3 regions of the Carbonatibacter coralli genome follow, and region 3 is predicted to be linked to each of the others. Evidence: riboswitches for the same ligand, from Rfam matches in the RefSeq annotation. Region 3 holds a riboswitch; each other region holds the start of a gene.

Region 1 (3,248 bases), on a different contig from region 3:
GGCCTGGCCGGTCAGGATTTCGGCAACATGTGCAAAGGCATCCAGAGCGTAGGACGCCAGATAGACAAGCTGGATCAGCACAGCATTGGCCGCAAGTGTCTCTTCGCCAAAGCTGGCCCCCATTTTTGTGAAGAGGCCAAAGGACAGCACAAGACAGGCCGAGCGGATAAAGATGTCGCCATTGACCTTTGCCAGCGCCAGCAGGCGGGCCCGTTCAAGAACCTGCGCCCAGTCCGTTCTGAGGCGGATTTTGCGCAGGCCTTGGAAGGCCATGACAAGGCCGGCCAGAAAACCGGTGCCCTCGGCCAGAACGGTTGCAAAGGCGACGCCCTTGATGGTCATGTTGAGTTCAATGACGAACAGCAGGCTCAGGGCAATGTTGACCAGATTGATCAGGACCTGGAGAAAAAGGGTTGTCCGGGTTTGTCCCCGCCCGAGGAACCAGCCGACCAGAGCATAGTTCCCAAGTGTCAGGGGGGCAGCCCAGATGCGGATTTCTGCATAGTCCCGGGCAAAGCCGGACACCTGTTCTGTTCCACCCATAAGCCAGAGGCCTGCCGTCAGCAGGGGCCACTGCAAAAGAACAAGAGCCACGCCGATACAAAGTCCCGAGATAAGAGGGCGCAGAAGACTGGCCTTCTGTTCCATCTGGTCTCCGGCACCCAGAGCCTGTGCCGAAAAGCCGACGGTGCTGAGGCGGAGGGAGCCGAAGCTCCAGAACAGAAAATTGAAGACAACCGTCCCGATTGCAACGGCTCCCAGATAGGCTGCATCGGGCAGGTGCCCCATAATTGCCGTGTCAACAAGACCCAGTAATGGTGTTGTCAGCGTTGTGATGATCAGGGGAATCCCCAATGACAGAACCTTTTTGTGAGGGACAAGATCGCTGGCAGAACCAGCTGTTTGCGCAGTCCTGTTTGCAGCCTCCTGAGGCGTTTGTTCTGACATTGTGGCGGATTCCTGAAAGTGTTCTTTGCGAGTTGGATCTGCAAATTACATCTTTTTTCAGGTGAGTGCGACCTGTTTTACAGCTTGGGGTTTTGCGAAAGCCCGGGCAAAAAAAGAGGGGACAACACGATCAGAGAGAGAAGAGAGAGAAGCGATCGTGTTGTCCCCTGTTGAGTGCTGCATCCCTGGGAATTACGGGAATGCAGCGAGGTCAATTCATGAGCTGTGAGGGCTTTTGTCTTGTAGTTTTGTTGTTGGACCGTGATCCGCCGCGGCGTCTGCGGGCCAGGGTATTGAGTTTTCCCGAAAGGGTCAGCGTCTCTTCCAGAAAGCCTTTGAGACGCTGACCTTCGGTGGTCAGGCGATGATGCTGCCCCTCATCACTGAGGAGTTTGAGGACCCTGGACGCAGCCTTTGCCGGAGAAAGATCGTCAGCAAGGCTCAGCAGCCATGTGACAAAAATATCTTCTGCCTTGAAGGTGCTGTTCCACAGAGAGTTGCGAGTGGAAAAAAAGTCTTCAAACAGCGAACGGTGGAGGATTGCACGCGGATCTTCCGGTACGGACCGGAACCAGACATCTGCTTCTTCTGAGCTGAGAGAGCGTTGCCCCAAAAGGCACAAGCGTGCAGACAGGGAGAGAGAACCCCCGGCTGTGCTTTCGCTGTCAGACAAAAAGGAAAGAGAGAAACCTTTGGATTCTGAAGTTTTCAGATCATCCAGGGACAGTTGGCTGTCCATCATGCCGGCAATGGCACTTGTCGCGTTCATATAAGCCTCCACCGGTGCACCCCGCCCGGAAAAATGGGTTGAAACAGTGCGCGGCAGGTCTCCTGGCTTATGGCTCGTAAACGCTTTGATCGCCTTCCCGGAAAAACCAGTGGACTTTGATCAATGCTGGCCATCTACAGTTGCGGGGGCAGCTTTGGAGTTGAAATCAGACTTTCTGACTTCGCACCAAATTCCCTTTTCATCCCGGTCAGAAGCGATCCTGACAGGGAAACCGTGCGATGTGTCCTGAGACTATGATTTTCAATCCGTGCTGTCAACACAGCTTTTGGGACGGGTGTGAGGAAAAATGCCTGGAAGGCTACTACAAGCTGTGTTTTTCATGGAAAATACACAAGATATTGTAGCTTTATCCCGGGTGCTCAACGCGCGGATCAGTGGCCGAAAAGAGTGCGGACAGAGATCGTTTTTCTGTAGATTGGCTGTGGAGTCACGTCATGGTTTTCAGCGACCGTCAGCAGTTCTCCGTCGACTTCTGCCTTGCCGATCAGGGCGTTTTCCGTTTCGAAGCTGATTGCGGCTGTTTCACGGGATGGCCTGACCGGATTGTGAGCGGAGCGGGCAAGGGCCAGTGATGGATGCGCCTGCGGTTTGATCCTGTTGCCGGTTTCTGTTGTCTTCTGTTTCTGGGCTTCCTGTCTGGCTTTCAGAGCAGCGCGGCGTTCCTCTGCTTCGACCTGCATGATTTCCTGGCGCTGCCTGTTCGCATCCTGCTGCAATCCCCGCCATGCCTTGATGGCCTTGTGGCGATAGGGGCCGGCATATTTGGGCGTTGCAGAATGGTAGCGGCCGACAGCCATGGTCCAGGATCTCATTTCTTTTCTCAAATTGAGTAAAAAATTGCCTGCGTAGCGTGCGTTGGCGTAAGGGTCGAAAGCTTCTTCCAGATTGGCAAAGGCATCAGGGTGGTAGTGAAGATTGACCTGCATGCAGCCGACATCGATATTCCGGACGCCTTTGGCTTTCAGTTTCTTCACCTCGGCAATCGCTGCCGCCTTGTTGGGAAGATATCGCCCCTTGCCTTCTGCCATGACCGTCCAGGGCCAGGCCTGTCTGCTTTTGCTTTTGGCATCCCATTTCCCGGATTCAACCAGGGAAATGGCGCGCAGGAGATAGAGGGGAATCTTGTTGTCCCGCTCGACCTGATCAATGGCAGAGCGGCAGAGTTCAGCTTCGTGGGACAGGGCGCCTGCAAGGGGATCGGCAAGAGATGGCTTGATTTGTCCGGGGTTGACCGATGCCTTCGCCTGGAACGCAAGACCACAGACAAGGGCAAGGGAGACAAGGCCGCCTGTCAGGTGTTTCAGGGTTTGCGCTGGAAGGATGGGCAGGGATTGCATGACTGACTCCGTTTCATTCCGGAGATGTTATGCAAATGCAGTGCCAGATTTCCTGTGTGGGAGGATCAGTCCGTTGCTTTCAGAGTGCGCTGCATCACAATGACGTCGAGCCATTTGTCATGCTTGTATCCGACCTTTTCCAGTAATCCGACTTTTTTGAAGCCAAGTGCTTT
Region 2 (3,248 bases), on a different contig from region 3:
CGTTCCTGCCTGACACCGTTGCTGTCCAAGCGGGGCGGGGTTGCCGGTGACTTTACCATCACCAAACTGGGCGATGATCACTTCATGATGTTCGGTTCCGGTATGGCAGAGCGCTATCATCAGCGTTATTTCAAGGCTGTTCCACGCCCTGACACCGTTTCCTTTGAAAGCAGGACGGATGCCCTGTGCGGCTTTAACCTCGCCGGACCGAATGCGCGGGAGATCATGTCCCGACTGGCTCCGCAGGAGGATTTCAGCAACGAGGCTTTCCGCTTCATGCGGTCGCGCAGGATGACCATTGCGGGCTGTGATGTTCTGGTCCTGCGGGTGTCCTTCACAGGGGATCTGGGTTACGAGATCTACATGAAGGAAGAGGATCAGGTGAAGCTCTATGATCTGATTCTGGAAAGCGGTGGTGATCTGGGTGTCCGTCCCGTCGGAAGCCGGGCGCTTTTGTCTCTGCGAATGGAGAAGGGCTATGGTTCCTGGGGACGGGAGTATTCTACAGAATACTGGCCGCATGAATCCGGTCTGGATGGTCTGATCAAAATGGACAAGGAGTTCCTGAACAGAGACTCCTTTGCCGAGCTTCAGGGCAGGGAAGCCCGTTACCGTCTTGTTCTGATGTCTGTCGAGACACCGCATGATGCGGATGCGGTTGGCGGTGAGCCGATCTTTGACAGCAAGGGTAATCATGTCGGACGTGTCACATCCGGTGGCTACGGGCACTCTGTCGGGATGTCGCTGGCGCTGGGGTATGTGAACCTTGACCAGTCCAAGCCCGGAACCGAACTGGATGTGGCGGTTCTTGGCCTGCCTCACAAGGCGACGGTTCTGGAGAAACCGCCCTTTGATGCTGAAGGCAAGCGCCTGAGAAGCTGAGGCAAAGGCGCAGATTGAGAGGAAAGGGACGCTGTGAAAACACAGTGTCCCTTTTTCGTTGTGTGGTTTGAATCAGGGCTTGCGAGTCACCACCCGGAGGTGTAAAAATCGCCGCCGTACTGGTGCTCCAGGGGTGAAGCAGCCCTGAGCTTAAAAGGGAACTCGGTTGGATTTGCCCATCAGGGAATCCGAAGCCGGGGCTGTCCCCGCAACTGTGAAGGTGAGCCAACTGTTCACAAGGCCACTTGCAAGGCTGTCTTGCAGGGAAGGCGAACAGCCAGCGATGATCCTGAGCCAGGAAACCTGCCCGTACAGCGTCACTGATTTTTCCGGACGGGGTATCCAGAAAAGCGGTTTCCGTTGTGTGACGTGCCTCAACCTGTTTTTTGAGGCCGTTGGATTTCTGCTTTGCAGGCGGGTGTGTTTGTTTGTGCCTGCCAGACTCTCTGACTGATCCCGGTTTCAGAAGACAAGCGTCAACTTTGAAACGCTTGTGCTGATTTTTGTCTGATGCACAGGCAAAACCACATCGGGATCCGAACCATGAAAAAGACTTTCCTTGCTTCCCTTTTTGCTTTTACAGCGCTCTCAACTGTGCCGGCTTCTGCACACTTCCTGCTGGTCTATACCCCTGAGACAGCGCTTGAAAAAGGTGGCGAGATCACACTGAAAATGCCTTTCACGCACCCGGCTGAGTCCGGCCATGTTATGGAAATGGTTGAGCCGGAAGAATTCTTCGTGATCAAAAAAGGCAAGAAAACCGATCTGAAGGACAAACTGTCTGTGATCGACTGGACGTCTGCCGAAAACACGAACACAGCCTATGAAGCGACTGTTCGTCTTAAAGGTCTGGGCGACAACGTTTTCGTTGTTCAGCCTGCTCCCTACTTTGAAGGCAGCGAAGACATCTATATCCAGCAGATCACCAAGTCCTACGTCAACGTTGGTGAACTGCCGACAGACTGGGATCAGCCACAGGGCCTGAAAACAGAGATCGTTCCACTGATTGCACCTTATGCAGCTGTTGCGGGCAGCACCTTCAGCGGTGTTGTTCTTTCTGAAGGCGAGCCTGTCCCTTATGCCGAGATCGAGGTCGAGTACATGAACTTCGAGCCGAACCTGGAAACAAACTCTTTCGCCAAGGACGGTGCCTGGGAAAGCACACCGGCTTTCTCTATCCGTGCTGATGCCGCCGGCGCCTTTACATTTGGTCTGCCAAAAGCGGGTCACTGGGGTTTTGCTGCTCTGGGAACAGGTCCTGATACAGAATTCGAGGGCAAGGAACTGTCCCAGGATGCTGTAATCTGGATCCAGGCAAACGAACTGAAGTAATGCGGACAGAACGGGTGTCGGGTCAGGGCCCGACACCCGGTTCTTACAAGAGGTCGAAGTCTTATGCATATTGTTGATGGCGCACTATCCAACCCGGTTCTGATTGGCGGAGCTGTTCTGGCCGCCGGTGGTCTGGCCGTCGGTCTCCGACAGGTCACGCCTGAAAATCTGCCGCGGGTGGGGGTTCTGTCCGCTGTCTTCTTTGTGGCTTCGCTAATCCATGTTCCTCTCGGATTTTCCTCTGTTCACCTGATCCTGAACGGGCTTCTGGGGGTCGTGCTTGGGTGGGCAGCCTTCCCTGCGCTCTTTGTCGCGCTGGTCCTTCAGGCTGTCTTCTTCGGTTTCGGTGGTCTGACAGTTCTGGGCGTCAATGCGCTGAACATTGCTGCGCCTGCTGTGGCAGTCTTCTATCTCTGTCGCTGGGGCATGCTGCCTGAAAACCGTGACTGGGCGCGCCGTGGTGCTGTTCTTCTTCTGCTGGGCTTTGCTGCAGCCTGTGTCTTTGCCGGGGAAGAGCTTTTTGCTCGCTATCAGACCGGGGAAACTGGCTGGTCCTTCTGGGTGAATGTTGTTGCGCTCCTGTCCTTTGCCCTGGTGATGCTGTTCGGTGCTTTCCTGTTCTATCGCGGAACCCTGAGCGAAGCGGGGATGTGGGGGTTCTTTGGCGGATCGCTGTCCATTCTGCTGACAGCACTGATGGTGGCCGGCTCGCTGGCGCTGTCGGGTGATGAATTTCTGAAGGCTGCAGAGTTTGTCGTCGTTGCGCATTTCCCTGTCATGGCGCTGGAAGGTGTGCTGACCGCTTCGACCATTCAATTGATTTACAAGGTAAAACCGGAGCTCTTCCATGTTGCGCGCTCTTGAAAACAAAATTGTGAAAATCGCTTGTGCGCTTTTGGGCAGTCTTTTGCTGTCCGTCTTTGCTATCAATGGAGCCATGGCGCACAAGGTCATTACCTCTGTTTATGCCGTTGATGATATCGTTGAGGGTGAAATCGGCTTCTCGAACGGCAAGATGGCTGAAAACGTCCTGG
Region 3 (3,248 bases):
CGACGAGAGCATAGAGTATCTGTACGGCCCAGTGGTCAGGCAGAAAACCGGCAAGCGTTACGGCGACAACGATGTAAGCGGCCAGACCCAGCAGCATGATAAAATAGCCACTGTTGAGATTGAGCATGATCCGAACTCCTGCATGACACTCCAAGGTTTGTAGAATGAAGGCCTTTTGCGTTCAAAAATCAAGCTTTTCCGACGCCTCACAGGAAAACCCCGATGAAGGGCCGGCTTCAATCGGGGTTTTGTCCTGTTTCCGGAGGGGCCTGTCAGAAGAACCGTTTGAGGAAAGACTTTTTCCTTGGCTCTTCAGCGGTTTCGACAACCCGGGGAGCTGTCTTCTGTGGCTTGCTGCTTTTGGTGAGGTTTTCAGCAGCCTTTTCAAGGCCTTCATCGGCAAAGCCTTCCAGACCGGATTGCAGCTTTTTCTGCAGGTCCTGCCTGTTGTCAGCCTTGATACCCTGATTCAGATGACCGACAGAGATATCCTTCGACAGTCCTGATTCCTCAACCTGGCGCTTCAGCGACTTTTCGACGTGGTCACTGTTGTAGCTGCCATCGTGCAGAACCGCATAGCGTTCCTCGTCAATCTGCGTGACGGGGCGCGTTCCATCCCGGACAATGTTCTGTTTGACCTTTGTCTTCAGACGATTGATGGTTTCCTCACCGTGAGTCTGAACGAGGTCAGGATTGGAGAGGTTCGCGACTTCAAACATGGAGACCGCCAGTGTTTCCAGAGGTTTGTGCTCATCGTCATAGAGGCTGTCATCCTCGGCAAGGTCACCCAGGAATGTGCTCTGGTCCTTGACATATTCATCGACAACATGGGCCTGGAGCACGGCGCCACCGCCCTGTTCAAGCGGGAGCCTTTGCAAAAAGGTTGTAAAGGTGGCTTCAAGGGCAAGCTTGGTGACGGAAACCCGGAAGGGTTCTTCCCACTGTTCCGCTGTCACAATGTTCAGGGTGCTTTCACTTTGAGCCAGCTGTGTTCTCAGAAGCTCATCCAGTCTTCTGTGATCCTGGCTGACAACAAAGTCATGCAGTTTCTGATTGATAAAGCGACTGATTGGAAGCCCGAGTATTGTGTGGGTCTCGCCTTTACCGTCATGAATAAATCCAGCTTCGTCGGTTTTGCAATAAAGGCTGTCATCGTCGAGTTCCGGTATTTCGGGACTGTCTGATGTGTTTGTCTCGAGAGTGCTCATGTGGCTGTTGCCTTGCTCAATTTTTCGTCTTTTAGTTGAACTGTTCTTTGAGGAGTTCAGTTTTCTTGTCAAAAACCATATCAGGAACTCTTTGATGATTTCTTAAAGCGCGAATTCTTTCATCGTTTCCTGATGGTCGCTTTGTGACTTTGATCTGTATTTCTGCTTGCAAAGCGTTTCAAAGTTGAAAATACTCTCATCCATCTTGGTTCCGTTTATGCGAGACGCGAGAACGGATTAAAAGGGAACACGGTGAGGCGTGCCCATCAGGGACCGATGCCGTGGCTGCCCCCGCAACTGTGAGCGGTGAGGAACACATCAGCAATGCCACTGACCCCTTGTGAGGTTGGGAAGGTTGTGTGTTTCCGGAGACCCGCGAGCCAGGAGACCTGCCAGGTGTTGATGTGATCCAAGCCGGACGGGGTTTTCCGGGTGGGGCAAGTGGTTTCCCTTTTGCACTGTTTTATTCCAGCTCAAAAGTGGTCAAGGCTTCTCTTTCCCAGACTGATCCTGTCCTGATGTGGGGGAAGTTTGTGTTGACAGAACGCCGGGCTGCTTGTGCTTTTTCAGCTCCTGACCACTTTTTTGTGTCTGCAAGGACCGGGAAAGGGAGGGACTGATGTCGATGACTGGTTCTGATCTGCTGCCTGTTTTGAGAGCTGAGGATCTGACCTGTCTTTCAGAGACGGGCCAACCGCTTGTTCGGGATGTTTCCTTTGAGATTCAAAAGGGGAGCTTTCTGGCTATTGCCGGTCCCAACGGGGCTGGTAAGACCACACTCCTGCGTTTGCTTGCCGGACTGCTGGTGCCGTCTGCCGGGGCGGTGTTCTTCAAGGGCAAGGCCCTGAAGGATATCCATCCCAGAAAGAGGGCACGGCTCATTGCCTATGTGGGACAGATGGACAAACCCGATACGCGTTTGTCCATTCGGGAATATGTTTCCCTGGGGCGTATTCCGCACAGCACAGGGTTTGCTCCGGAAGAGCACAGGCAGAAGGTCGATCAGGCCCTTGAAAAGGTCAGGCTTCTTGAACGTTCCGAAGACCGTCTGGGACTGCTTTCCGGCGGCGAGATGCAGCGTGCCTCGCTGGCGCGTGCCTTTTGCCAGGAACCGGAAATTCTCTTTCTGGACGAGCCGACAAACCACCTTGATCCGCTGGCCAAGGGGCTTCTGCTTTCCCTGGTCGCAGAAAGCGGTGTGACCTGTATTTCTGTTCTGCATGATCTGGCTTTGATTCCCCCGATCGCAACACACGCCCTCTTGCTGGAAAAGACCTCGATGGTCGCTTTTGATCAGGTTGAGAAGGTTTTGACCCAATCAACTGTGCAAAGGGTTTTTGGCGTGGATTTCCTCTATCTCAATCATCCTGAACAGGAACGGAAGATACCGGTTCTGGATATTCCTCTTACTCGCCGTGATTCTGAAGAAAATGGAGTAGCGTTATGAAATATGCATCAGCTTTGCTGGGCGGTTTGATTTTTTCGGCAGGCCTTGCTTCTGCCGAGCCGGTAACAGTTGATAACTGCGATTCGACCCTCACCTTTGACAAGGTGCCGGAGCGACTGGTTGTTCACGACATCAACATGTCCGAAATGGCTTTTGCGCTGGGTCTGCAGGACAAAATGGTCGGTGTTACAGGAATTTCCGGCTGGTACAAAACCAGCCCTGAATTTGACACCAAGCGCGGTGACATTCCGGAGCTTGCACCAAAATATCCGTCCGTTGAAAACCTTGTTGCAGCCTCTGCGGATACCTTCTTTGCGGGCTGGTACTACGGCATGCGTCCGGGTGGCGAGGTGACACCGGAAACCCTAGAGCCACAGGGAATCAAAACCCTGATCCTGTCTGAAAGCTGTGTGCACCAGCACAAGGCTGAAAAGGCCGCGACAATGGATCTGCTTTACAGTGACGTTCTGCGTCTGGGCAAGGTCTTCGGCAAGGAAGCGGAAGCCCTGAAACTGGTCGATGGCTGGAAAGATCAGCTCGCGGGTATCAGGGAAAAGGTTGGCGATGCCAGCGGTACGCGTGTCTTCCTGTTT

Evidence for each region. Region 3 has a riboswitch for cobalamin ahead of AAAH10_RS13380 (ABC transporter ATP-binding protein). Riboswitches for the same ligand answer to the same signal wherever they lie in the genome.
Region 1: another riboswitch for cobalamin. It lies ahead of AAAH10_RS07585 (hypothetical protein); the one in region 3 lies ahead of AAAH10_RS13380 (ABC transporter ATP-binding protein).
Region 2: another riboswitch for cobalamin. It lies ahead of AAAH10_RS04235 (DUF4198 domain-containing protein); the one in region 3 lies ahead of AAAH10_RS13380 (ABC transporter ATP-binding protein).

What each region holds. Positions count from the first base shown of each region.
Region 1 is NZ_JBBUTJ010000002.1:453,714-456,961, reverse strand. Features, by position in the region: gene AAAH10_RS07590 (MATE family efflux transporter) at 1-948, opposite strand, end outside; gene AAAH10_RS07585 (hypothetical protein) at 1,160-1,717, opposite strand; cobalamin riboswitch at 1,753-1,969, opposite strand; gene AAAH10_RS07580 (lysozyme family protein) at 2,110-3,075, opposite strand; gene AAAH10_RS07575 (GNAT family N-acetyltransferase) at 3,141-3,248, opposite strand, start outside.
Region 2 is NZ_JBBUTJ010000001.1:913,567-916,814, reverse strand. Features, by position in the region: gene AAAH10_RS04240 (GcvT family protein) at 1-882, shown strand, start outside; cobalamin riboswitch at 986-1,207, shown strand; gene AAAH10_RS04235 (DUF4198 domain-containing protein) at 1,426-2,214, shown strand; gene cbiM (cobalt transporter CbiM) at 2,278-3,078, shown strand; gene AAAH10_RS04225 (NikL family nickel/cobalt ECF transporter subunit) at 3,062-3,248, shown strand, end outside.
Region 3 is NZ_JBBUTJ010000006.1:57,029-60,276, forward strand. Features, by position in the region: gene AAAH10_RS13370 (DUF2842 domain-containing protein) at 1-127, opposite strand, end outside; gene AAAH10_RS13375 (hypothetical protein) at 273-1,208, opposite strand; cobalamin riboswitch at 1,398-1,620, shown strand; gene AAAH10_RS13380 (ABC transporter ATP-binding protein) at 1,828-2,655, shown strand; gene AAAH10_RS13385 (ABC transporter substrate-binding protein) at 2,652-3,248, shown strand, end outside.